2 regions of the Priestia sp. YIM B13552 genome follow, and region 2 is predicted to be linked to the other one. Evidence: riboswitches for the same ligand, from Rfam matches in the RefSeq annotation. Region 2 holds a riboswitch; the other holds the start of a gene.
The links. A riboswitch is a leader RNA that binds a small molecule or an ion and turns the genes downstream of it on or off. The one in region 2 is predicted to bind S-adenosylmethionine.

Region 1: another riboswitch for S-adenosylmethionine. It lies ahead of mtnW (2,3-diketo-5-methylthiopentyl-1-phosphate enolase); the one in region 2 lies ahead of metK (methionine adenosyltransferase).

What each region holds. Positions count from the first base shown of each region.
Region 1 covers NZ_JBHZOU010000001.1:513,269-519,485, reverse strand. Annotated here, with positions in the region: gene ACFX40_RS02635 (carbon-nitrogen family hydrolase) at 1-9, opposite strand, end outside; gene ACFX40_RS02630 (pyridoxal phosphate-dependent aminotransferase) at 122-1,294, shown strand; SAM riboswitch class I at 1,425-1,531, shown strand; gene mtnW (2,3-diketo-5-methylthiopentyl-1-phosphate enolase) at 1,611-2,855, shown strand; gene ACFX40_RS02620 (2-hydroxy-3-keto-5-methylthiopentenyl-1-phosphate phosphatase) at 2,852-3,517, shown strand; gene ACFX40_RS02615 (methylthioribulose 1-phosphate dehydratase) at 3,514-4,152, shown strand; gene ACFX40_RS02610 (1,2-dihydroxy-3-keto-5-methylthiopentene dioxygenase) at 4,168-4,683, shown strand; gene ACFX40_RS02605 (sugar ABC transporter substrate-binding protein) at 4,806-5,882, shown strand; gene ACFX40_RS02600 (sugar ABC transporter ATP-binding protein) at 5,899-6,217, shown strand, end outside.
Region 2 covers NZ_JBHZOU010000002.1:1,141,324-1,147,540, reverse strand. Annotated here, with positions in the region: gene ACFX40_RS11925 (ABC transporter substrate-binding protein) at 1-780, opposite strand, end outside; gene ACFX40_RS11920 (alpha/beta hydrolase family protein) at 953-1,735, shown strand; gene ACFX40_RS11915 (DUF2584 domain-containing protein) at 1,790-2,032, shown strand; gene pckA (phosphoenolpyruvate carboxykinase (ATP)) at 2,067-3,656, opposite strand; SAM riboswitch class I at 4,031-4,148, shown strand; gene metK (methionine adenosyltransferase) at 4,281-5,483, shown strand; gene ACFX40_RS11900 (glycosyltransferase family 4 protein) at 5,516-6,217, opposite strand, start outside.

The DNA of each region.
Region 1 (6,217 bases), on a different contig from region 2:
TACACTCACTTTATCATCCGTCCTTTTTTTAGTAGTTGAAAAAAATGACTTTACAAGTTGAGTATTACAATATATTATTTGTGACTAGAATTTCAAGAATTTTTTGAGAAGGTGTGCGATGATGAAACAATTTGAGCAATCGGAACTATTAAAAAGTTTACCAAAACAATTTTTTGCATCACTTGTAGGCAAGGTAGGAAAAGTAATGGCCCAAGGGCACGACGTTATTAACTTAGGGCAGGGAAATCCCGATCAGCCTACTCCTTCACATATTGTAGAAACACTGCAAAAAGCAAGTGCTAATCCTATGCATCATAAATATTCTCCATTTCGGGGGCACCAGTTTTTAAAAGAGGCCGTTGCGACTTTTTATAAACGAGAATATGGCGTTGATGTGGATCCTGAAAAAGAAGTAGCTATTTTGTTTGGCGGGAAAGGTGGACTTGTAGAAATCCCGCAGTGCTTATTAAACCCTGGAGATACGGTGCTGGTTCCCGATCCTGGATATCCTGATTACTGGTCTGGAGTAGAGCTTGCAAAGGCAAAGATGGAAGTGATGCCGCTCACGGCTGAAAATCATTTTCTACCCGTATACGAAGAGATAAGTGAACGTGCTAAAGAACAGGCAAAGCTCATGTTTTTAAACTATCCGAATAATCCTACTGGTGCAGTGGCAACGGCAGAATTTTTTGAAGACACCGTGGCGTTTGCTGCCAAGCACGATATTTGTGTGGTACACGACTTTGCCTACGGAGCAATTGGATTTGATGGCAAAAAGCCAATCAGTTTTTTACAGACTCCTGGTGCAAAAAAGACGGGAATTGAAATTTATACTCTTTCTAAAACGTATAACATGGCGGGATGGCGAGTTGGATTTGCTGTAGGAAATGAAAGTGTTGTAGAAGCTATTAATCTTCTTCAAGATCATATGTATGTCAGTCTCTTTGGGGCGGTTCAAGAGGCAGCAGCCGCAGCTCTGTTAGAATCTCAACAATGTGTGAATGATTTAGTTAAGCGCTATGAATCTAGACGCAATACCTTTATTCAAGGGCTTCGAGAAATTGGTTGGGATGTTACATCTCCAGCGGGCTCCTTTTTTGCATGGCTAAAAGTTCCTGAAGGATATACTTCTGAACAGTTTTCAGATTTACTTCTCGAAAAAGCTCACGTTGTAGTGGCGCCTGGAGTAGGCTTTGGAACATATGGTGAAGGCTATGTGCGCGTAGGACTGCTGACGGATGAAGAGCGTATGAGAGAAGCTGTATCTCGAATAAAAAAATTAAATTTATTTTAAAAACGCATTGACAATCCTTTTTGAGTTGGCTTAATATGTAAGAAGTTAACGAGATTAATAACCGATAAATCCTAGCGGTATTTTTTTTTTAGTATATAATCTATGAATTTAATTTAAATAAATAGCAACTTTCTTATTAAGAGTAGGTGGAGGGACTAGCCCGATGAAGCCCGGCAACCGACTTAACGCATGTTAAGCACGGTGCTAATTCTTGCAGCAGCAGCTGAGAGATAAGAAGAGCAACGAAAGCCTCTTCTTAATCACAGAAGAGGTTTTTTTATTAACGATATTAAACAGCAAGGGAGTTTTTAGCATAATGAGTGAAATCGTTGCAAGCTACTTACTACATGATAATAAAGGAAATTTTCATAAAAAAGCGGAAGGAATTGCTTTAGGACTAACCGTCGGCTCATGGACAGATCTGCCGCTTTTAGATCAACAGCAGCTTCAAAAGCATAAAGGGCGCGTCGTGTCCGTAACTGAGCTTCAAGATTGCGAACGTGTAAACGGATATTTAGGCGGAGAAATTAAGCAGGCAATTGTCAAAATTGCTTATCCAACTGCTAACTTTTCAAGAGATTTACCGGCTATTCTAGTTACGGTTTTCGGAAAACTATCACTTGATGGAAAAGTGAAATTATTAGACTTGGATTTTCCTGATGAATTATTAGCTCAATTCCCAGGCCCGCGCTTTGGAATAGAAGGTATCCGAGAGAAACTAGGCGTTTATGACCGTCCGCTTGTGATGAGTATTTTTAAAGGCGTGATTGGAAGAGATATGACGTACTTAACAACTCAGCTGCGTGAGCAAGCGCTTGGCGGAGTGGATTTGGTTAAAGACGACGAGATTTTGTTTGATAGTGAACGAACACCTTTTGAAGCTCGCGTTACAGAAGGGAAAAAAGTACTGAATGAAGTATACGAAAAAACGGGACACCGCACGCTGTATGCTGTTAATTTAACGGGTCGAACGTTTGAATTAAAAGAAAAAGCGAGAAAAGCAGCTGAGCTAGGAGCCGATGCTCTTTTATTCAATGTATTTGCTTACGGGTTAGACGTACTGCAGGCACTTCGAGAAGACGATGAAATTAACTTGCCGATTATGGCACACCCAGCTGTTAGCGGAGCGCTTACGCCATCAGAGTTTTACGGTTTTTCAAATTCATTACTGCTTGGAAAGCTATTGCGTTTAGCCGGAGCGGATTTCTCTCTGTTTCCATCACCATACGGAAGCGTAGCGCTTTCTCTTGAAGATACGACAGGCATTGCCTACGAATTAACGCGTCCTGTACACAAATATAAGCAGTCTTTCCCGGTTCCTTCAGCAGGAATTCATCCTGGAATGGTACCGCAGCTTGTGAAGGACTTTGGAATCGACAGCATTATTAATGCAGGAGGCGGAGTTCACGGTCATCCAGAGGGAGCTATCGGAGGAGGAAAAGCATTCCGTGCGGCGATAGATGCAGTACTCTCTCATCAAACATTAGCCGAAAAAGCTGAAGAATCAAAAGAGTTGCAAAAAGCTTTGCAACTATGGGGAACAGTAGAGGTGAAAGCATGACATCGTTAAAAATCTTTTGTGACTTTGATGGAACAATTACAAATAGCGATAACATTATTGCTATTATGAAACAATTTGCTCCTCCGGAGTGGGAAAGTATTAAAGACGACGTGTTGGCACAGCGCGTCTCCATTCAAGAAGGAGTAGGGCAAATGTTTGCCTTGCTCCCCGTGGAATTAAAAGAAGATATTATTTCTTATATTTTAGAGACGTCTGCTATTCGAGATGGATTTGATGATTTTATTGCCTATACAAAAGAGCACCATATTCCGCTTTATATTGTAAGCGGAGGAATTGACTTTTTTGTAAAACCACTTTTGGGAAATCGAGTTGCAGAGGAAATGCTCTACTGCAACGGATCTGATTTTTCCGGTGAGCATATTTCCATTACGTGGCCTCATACATGTGATAAACAGTGTACAAATGACTGCGGCTGCTGTAAGCCAACGATTATTCGCCATCTTGCAGATGAAAGAGATCATACGGTTGTTATTGGCGATTCCATTACGGATTTGCAGGCTGCCAAATTAGCTGATACGGTCATTGCACGTGACTTTTTAATTGAAAAATGTGAAGAGCTATCTCTACTGTATCGTCCTTTTTCTACTTTTTATGATGTAATTCATCATTTACAAGAATTAACAGAAGAGGTGAAAGCATGAGTATCATGGCTCAGCAAAGGTTGCATGAGCTTGCGGATATAAAAGATGAGCTGGCAGAGCGCGATTGGTTCTTCGGTACAAGCGGAAACTTAGCAATTAAAGTGGACCAAAATCCAACAACTTTCTTTGTATCAGCAAGTGGAAAAGATAAACGAAAACGTACAAATGAAGATTTTTTATTAGTTGATCAATACGGAAAGCCTGCAGAAGACACGCATTTAAAGCCTTCTGCTGAAACGCTTCTGCACGTTAAGATTTACAATTTAACGAATGCTGGGTGCAGCCTTCATGTACATACAATCGACAATAACGTGATCTCTGAACTGTACGGAGATGAAGGCGTTATTTCATTCAAAGGTCAAGAAATTATTAAGGCGCTAGGTATTTGGGAAGAAGATGCGGAAATTACTGTTCCGATTATTCCGAATTACGCAGATATTCCGACACTAGCAGAAGAGTTTTCTCATCATATAAAAGGCGATCAAGGCGCGATTTTGATTCGTAACCACGGGATTACGGTATGGGGGAAAAATGCATTTGAAACAAAAAAAGCGCTAGAAGCCTATGAATTTCTATTTAGCTACCACGTCAAATTACTGTCACTTAAAGGCATTAAGCCAAAGGTGCATTTATAAAAGGAGGAAACAACAATGGCGCACATTCGCTTACATGTAAACAATAAAAGAATTGAAACTCAAGAGGAAGTATCAGCTTTTCTGGCAAACAATGAAGTTATTTATGAAAACTGGGACATTACAAAACTTCCAGAAAATCTTCGTGAAAAATATGATTTAACTGATGAAGAAAAAACAGAAATTTTAAACGCTTTTGGTGAGGATATTAAAGATATTTCTGAACGCCGCGGTTATAAAGCTCAAGATGTTATCTCGTTATCGGAATCTACACCAAATATTGATGAATTGTTAAAAAACTTTCAGCGCAAGCATATTCACACAGATGACGAAGTTCGCTTTATTGTAAGCGGTCATGGAATCTTTGTTATCCAAGGAAAAGACGGCGAATTTTTTGATGTTGAATTAGAGCCGGGCGATTTAATTTCAGTACCAGAAAATATTCTTCATTACTTTACACTAATGGAAGATCGTAAAGTAGTCGCTGTCCGAATTTTCGTGACAACTGAAGGATGGGTACCTATTTACGCATAACAATTACTTGTAAAGCATAGGTCATCATCACCCCGCTTTTACATCTAAAAGCGGGGTATTCTTTGGACTATTATAAAACTAACTATTTTTATATGAATAATAAGTTTAATGGGAGGAACACCATGAAAAAGAGTAAAAAAATGCTGTGGCCACTTACTTTGCTCGTGCTTCTAGTCTTTGCGCTGGCTGCCTGCACGAAAGAACAGCCAAGTCTAAACGAGAAAGCACAGGCAGCTCCAGCGCAGCAAGCGGCTTCTGCTAAGCCTGTACAGCAAGAAGGAAAAAAGGTTACGAAAGATACAAAAATTGCGCTTATTTCTGAATTTACGTCAGGCACTCACGCTGCTCAGTACATAACAGGTGTGACAAAAGCGGCTAAAAAAGCAGGGGTACAGCTATCCGTTTCTGATTCAAACAATGATCAATCCAAAATGGCTGCTTATTTAGACACGGCTATTAACCAAAATGTTGACGGTATTATGATTGACCACGGCCGGGCTGAAACTCTTGAACCTGGCGTGAAACGCGCGATTGCAAAAGGAATTCCCGTTATTGCAACAGACGTAGAATTAAAAGTAGAAGGCGTTACAACAATTGACCAAGACGATTATATGCTTGCGCTGCAGGGTCTAAAACAAATGATGCAGGACATTAATGGAAAAGGAAACATTGTATATGCGTTTGTTGGAGGCTTTGCGCCGATGGAAAAGCGCGACAGCATTTATAAAATTATGATGAATCGCTACCCAGATGTAAAACAAATTGCTACGTTTGGAAGCGCAACGGACAACACCTCATTAGACACACAAAATAAAATGGCAGCTGTGTTGAAGCAGTATCCAAATAAAGGAGACATCGCGGCCGTTTGGGCACCTTGGGACGAATTTGCAAAAGGAGTAACAAGAGCGATTAAAGAAGCGGGACGAGACGAGATTAAAGTGTACGGAGTGGACTTATCTGATGAAGATCTGCAAATGATGCAGGCAAAAAACAGTCCGTGGAAAGCGTCAGCTGCCGTAAATCCAGCTTCAGTAGGAGAAAAGCAAGTTGATCTGCTTCTTAAAAAGATTTCCGGTCAAGAGATTCCTCGCTACTATTCATTTGATCCGGTTTTAGTCAAACAAACAGACTTGCCTAATCAAACGATTAATATGGATCAGCTTAGTCAGTACGTAAAAGAATGGGGCAATAAAGAATAGAAATGGAGGGACAGATATGACGAATGAGCTTTCAATGAAGAACATTACAAAAAACTTTGGTTCTTTTCAAGCGCTGAACAAAGTTGATTTTACTGTTCAAAAAGGGGAAATCCATGCTTTATTGGGAGCCAATGGTGCCGGTAAAAGTACGCTGATGAAAATATTGTGCGGAGCTTACGATGAGTACGAAGGGAAAATATTCAAAAACGGAGAAGAAATCTCCATTTCTTCTCCTAAAGAAGCTAAGCGCCACGGCATCGGCATTGTACATCAAGAAGTAGATGTAGCGCTGATTCCTTCGCTGTCAGTAGCTGAAAACATTGTGTTAGACGTGC
Region 2 (6,217 bases):
TTCAGCAATTTCATCTGAGCTATGTGTATTCACCCATTTTTGTGCTTTGTAAATAGCTCGAGTAAATTTAGCTGCCGCTTCAGGGTTATTTTTTAAATAGCTTTCTTTGGCCATAAATGTTGTATAAGGAACTGTTCCTGATTCTTTTCCGAAGGAAGCAACGATATGTCCTTTTCCTTGTTGCTCTAAAATACTAGCCGTTGGCTCAAATAATTGAACGTAATCTCCAGTACCAGAAGCAAAAGCATTCGCAACGTTAGCAAAATCAATGTTTTGAACGAGTTTTACATCTTTTTTAGGGTCAATATTATGCTGTTTCAACACATATTCCCCTACCATTTGCGGCATACCGCCTTTACGTTGACCAAGAAACGTTTTGCCTTTAAGCTGACCCCATGAGAAGTGATCGACTTTTTTACGCGCTACTAGAAATGTTCCGTCGGTTTGGGTTAGTTGTGCAAAGTTGATGACGGGATCACTAGACCCCTGTGCATATACGTAGATTGAAGTTTCCGAGCCGACTAAGGCGACGTCGATGCCGTCAGATAAAAGTGACGTCATTGTCTTATCTCCGCCCCACGTTGTTTTTAAATCTACTTTTAGTCCTTCTTCTTCAAAAAAGCCTTTTGAAATAGCAACGTACTGGGGAGCATAAAAGATAGAGCGAGTTACTTCGCCGACACGAACCGTTTGTACAGATGTTGTTTTGCTGCAGCTAATTAGTGGAATGAGTAAAATCATAATAGCAAGCAAAGAAAAAAGCCATTTGATTGGTTTCATAAAGCAAACCTCCTTAAAAGAATAAAATATTTTATGATAATGTATGTAAAGAAGTGGAAGAAGGTGAGTGCCTATATAACTATGTGTAAAATCAAAGAAGTATTAGCCAACAATTGAAAGTACACCTTAGCGGGAGAAAGCAGGCTAGTTATATAAAGAATGGAGGAAAAAAATGAAAGATGGAACAATTCTTCATAAACAGCGTTTCCCATCATCAAACCCTCGTGTGGCGCTGTGGGTGATTACATATGCATGTCAAGGGCTTAAGATTAAAGGAATGCTCGCAGAGCCAAAAGAAAAAGGAATGTATGACGGCTTTTTATACTTAAGAGGAGGTATTAAGAACGTAGGAACGGTTCGTCCTGCTCGACTTATTCAATTTGCTTCTCAAGGTTTTATTGTGATGGCTCCGTTCTATAGGGGAAATCAAGGAGGCGAAGGAAACGAAGATTTTGCAGGAGATGATCGTTACGATGCTTTTGCTGCTTACGATTTACTGAAACAGCTCCCTAGCGTCTACCATGACCGCATTCATATTTTTGGGTTTTCAAGAGGGGGAGTGATGGCTTTACTCACAGCCATTGAAAAAAACGACAGCCGCTCTCTTGTGTTATGGGGAGGCGTCACGGATATGGTGCTGACATATGAAGAAAGAGAAGATTTAAGAAGAATGATGAAGCGGGTGATTGGAGGAACTCCTTCTAAATATCCTGAAAGATACGAATGGAGGACACCTTTGCACCGTGCTCATCTCGTCGAGCCGCCGGTCTTGCTTATTCATGGTTTAGAAGATAAAAACGTATCGATTGATCATTCCTATCAGCTCGAATCTAAACTAAAGAAGTCCAATAAAAAAGTTACCAGCTGGTATTTCGAAAACTTTCCACATGCTTTTCCACCAAAAGAAAACCGAGAAACGGTGAAGAAGTTAACGAAGTGGATGAAAGCGCAATAAAAGATATGCTACGATAGAGAAAACAAGTAGAATAACAGTGAGGAGTGAGAAAAAATGGGGATGCCGCTAGAATTAAATACAATGATTGTGACAAAAGGCAACGAAAAGCGTGTAACGGATAACATTTTTCAAATTGAGAAAAAAGGATATCGCTTGTATCCGTTAGATATTCCATTAAACATTCACAAAACGAAAACTGGAGAATGTATTGGAACTGCTATTGTGCGTAAGGTAGAAATGGAACAGGAAAAAACCATTGTCACATATGAACTGACAAAATTACATTCGACTAATTAAAAAACCGATCGTCTCTAAGACGATCGGTTTTTTATTAGACCCTAGGTCCGCCTAATGTTGAAATGTCAGATGCTACATCATTAAAACGCTTGAAATTAGCTTTGAATTTAGCAGCAAGCTCAGTTGCTTTTTGATTATAAGCTGTTGCATCGTTCCATGCTTTAGAAGGCTGAAGCACTTCATCAGGAACTCCCGGAACATGAGTTGGAATCGATAAACCAAAAATAGCGTCTGTTACTGTTTCGGTATTAGCTAGTTCTCCTTCAAGGGCTGCTTGAACCATAGCTCGAGTGTAACTTAACTTCATTCGTTCTCCCACGCCGTATTCACCGCCGGTCCATCCAGTATTTACAAGGTAGACATTTACATTATGTTCATCGATTTTCTTTCCTAGCATTTCTGCATAAGTTGTTGGAGCAAGAGGTAAGAAAGGCTCACCAAAGCATGTAGAGAAAGTAGCCTGTGGCGATGTTACGCCGCGCTCTGTTCCAGCTAACTTACTAGTGTATCCGCTCAGAAAATGGTACATCGCTTGTTCTTTTGTAAGCTTGCTGATTGGAGGCAAGACGCCGAAAGCATCGGCAGTTAAAAAGACAATAGCTGTAGGGTGCCCAGCAACGCTTGGTAATACTGTATTATCAATAGAGTCAATTGAATAAGCGGCACGAGTATTCTCTGTTAAACTATTATCATTGTAATCTGCTACTTTCGTATTTTGATTTAACACTACATTTTCCAGTACGGCGCCGAAGCGAATTGCATTGAAAATTTGGGGTTCTTTTTCTTCGGAAAGCTGAATGCACTTCGCGTAGCATCCTCCTTCAATATTAAATACACCAGAGCTTGACCAACCGTGCTCGTCATCTCCGATTAAACGACGGTTTGCATCAGCAGAAAGCGTTGTTTTACCCGTTCCAGATAAACCAAAGAATAATGCAACGTCACCTTCTTCTCCTACGTTAGCAGAACAGTGCATGGATAGAATATTGTTTTGAGGAAGCAAGAAGTTCATCACTGAGAAAATAGATTTTTTCATTTCACCAGCGTATTCAGTTCCTCCAATTAGCACAATACGTCGCTCTAACGAAAGAATAATGAAGGTTTCAGAGTTCGTCCCGTCTGTTTCAGGATCAGCTTTGAACGTTGGAGCTGCTACAATTGTAAACGGCTTCACATCATCATTTGTTTTTTGTTCGGCTGAAGGGCGAATGAATAACTGCTGAGCGAATAGGTTGTGCCATGCAAATTCATTAACTACTTGAATTGGTAACTGATACTTTTTATCAGCTCCAGCATATCCATTAAAAACAAAAAGTTCATCCTGCTTCTTTAAGTGAGTTAAGACTTTTTTGTATAGCGCATCGAATCGCTGAGCAGAAATTGGCTGATTGACAGGTCCCCATTCAACCGTTTTTGAAGACACAGCATCGCTTACAATAAATTTATCTAAAGGAGAGCGACCTGTATATTTTCCGGTTTCGACTGACACAGCACCTGTAGAAGTCAGCGTTCCTTCGCGTCGAGCTAGAATTTTTTCAACAAGTTGTGGAACAGATAATTGGTGTTTTGTTGTTTTTAATTGAAGCAAACCATTTAATTCGATAGACATATCAACAGTACTCATGTGCACTACCTTCCTTTTTTAGCTATTATTTATTCATTAATGTTTGAAATTTATAATTAGTATAACACATTTATTTAATTATTCTATACTATTTAACTAAAAATGTTTGTGTATTATAAAAAAATGTACGTTATACCTATTTTAGACACATGTATATGTGCTAGGAGCGAAAAAAGTGAAGCTGTTTTAAGTGAAAGCCTCATTTTGATCTGTCTTATTAACCAAACTTAGTGATAATTCTTAATAAGATGTACTATTTCGTAATTTGAGTATGTTACATTAAAACAGATTCAAACATAAAGAGATGATTTCCATTTGAATGTTGTTGACAGTGAAGCGCTTTTTCATGTATTATATGTCCTTGAACGGATACTCTCTTATCCCGAGCTGGTGGAGGGACAGGCCCTATGAAACCCAGCAACCATCGTCATTTTTTTGTGTAGACGATAAGGTGCTAACCTGATGCAAGGGCACAACCTTGATCGATAAGAGTGAAAGGCTTATGTAGAATTTGATACCTTTCCTCGATACAAGGAAAGGTTTTTTTATATTTTTTAACGTGTAATGAAAATAAGGGAATGAGTACCGTATCACAATGTATCGTATTTATAAGGAGGAAAACTGATGTCAACACAACGTCGTCTGTTCACGTCAGAATCTGTTACAGAGGGACATCCCGATAAAATTTGTGACCAAATTTCTGACTCAATTCTTGATGCTATCCTAGCAAAGGATCCAAATGCTCGTGTTGCTTGTGAAACAAGCGTAACAACTGGTTTAGTTTTAGTAAGTGGTGAAATTACAACTTCTACTTACGTGGATATTCCTAAAACAGTTCGTGAAACAATTAAAGGAATTGGCTATACTCGTGCAAAATACGGTTTTGATGCTGAAACTTGTGCAGTATTAACATCTATCGACGAGCAGTCAGCTGATATCGCTGCTGGTGTAGACCAAGCGTTAGAAGCACGTGAAGGTCAAATGTCAGATGAAGAAATCGAAGCAATCGGAGCTGGAGACCAAGGGTTAATGTTTGGTTATGCATGTAACGAAACAAAAGAATTAATGCCTCTTCCAATTTCATTAGCTCATAAACTTGCTCGCCGTCTAACAGAAGTACGTAAAGAAGAAATTCTTCCTTACCTTCGCCCGGATGGTAAAACACAAGTAACAGTTGAATATGATGAAAACAACAAACCTGTTCGCATCGATACAATTGTTATTTCAACTCAGCATCACCCAGAAGTAACGTTAGAGCAAATTCAACGTAACTTAAAAGAATATGTTATTAATCCAGTTGTTCCAAACGAGTTAATTGATGAAAATACAAAGTATTTCATTAACCCAACAGGACGTTTCGTAATCGGCGGTCCTCAAGGAGATGCTGGTTTAACTGGTCGTAAAATTATCGTTGATACTTACGGCGGATATGCTCGTCACGGCGGCGGTGCATTCTCTGGTAAGGACGCAACAAAAGTAGACCGTTCAGCAGCTTATGCAGCTCGTTATGTTGCGAAAAACATTGTAGCAGCTGATCTTGCTGATAAATGTGAAGTACAACTAGCATATGCAATTGGTGTTGCACAACCAGTATCTATTTCAATTGATACATTCGGTACAGGAAAAGTTTCTGAAGAAGTACTAGTAGACGTAGTACGCAAAAACTTTGACCTACGTCCAGCAGGCATCATTAAAATGCTTGATTTACGTCGCCCAATTTATAAGCAAACAGCAGCTTACGGCCACTTTGGTCGTACGGATGTGGAGCTTCCTTGGGAGTTCACAGACAAAGCGGAAGCATTAAAAACTCAAGCTTTAGCTAAATAATAAAAAAATCTCCGTGAAAACGGAGATTTTTTTTATGCCCATTGAATACCTGCAGCAGATTTTTCTACGACACCTTCATATTCTGAAAGCAAATGCTGAAAAATGGCGTCCCATGATTGAGTAAGAGCGTATTGCCTCGCTGCATGGCCAAAGTGAAGCCGCTGATGCAAATCATCGAGTAAATCTGTAATAGCCGAACTGAATTCTTCTAAGGAGTGAGGTTTGCAAAGGTAGCCGTTTCGCCCGTGCTGAACCATCTGTTTAACTCCTCCTGCATTTGCTGCCACTACAGGAGTTCCAGAAGCAAGAGACTCCAGTACAACATTTCCGAAGGTTTCTGTTTCTGAAGGAAAAACAAACAAATCAGATGATGAATAGATATGAGCAAGTTGCTTACCTTCAAGGAAGCCTGTAAATGTCATATGCTCAGATGCTTGCTGCTGCATTTGTTCTTTTAAAGGGCCGTCTCCTACAATAACCCAGTGAATTTGATGCCGGATATGATCCGGTAGAGATCGTGCGATTTTTATTAAAAAATCAGCGTTCTTTTCTTTAGCTAATCTTCCTACATACGTTAAAATGTAGGGCTTTTTAATATTATATTTAATACGAATATCAAAGCGGTCATAGTGGGGATGAAATAATTTATGATTTACTCCTCGCGACCAAATAGCTACGTTGTGAAACCCTTGTTCTTCTAGCTGCTGTTTGGTCACTTCAGAGGGAGCGAATAT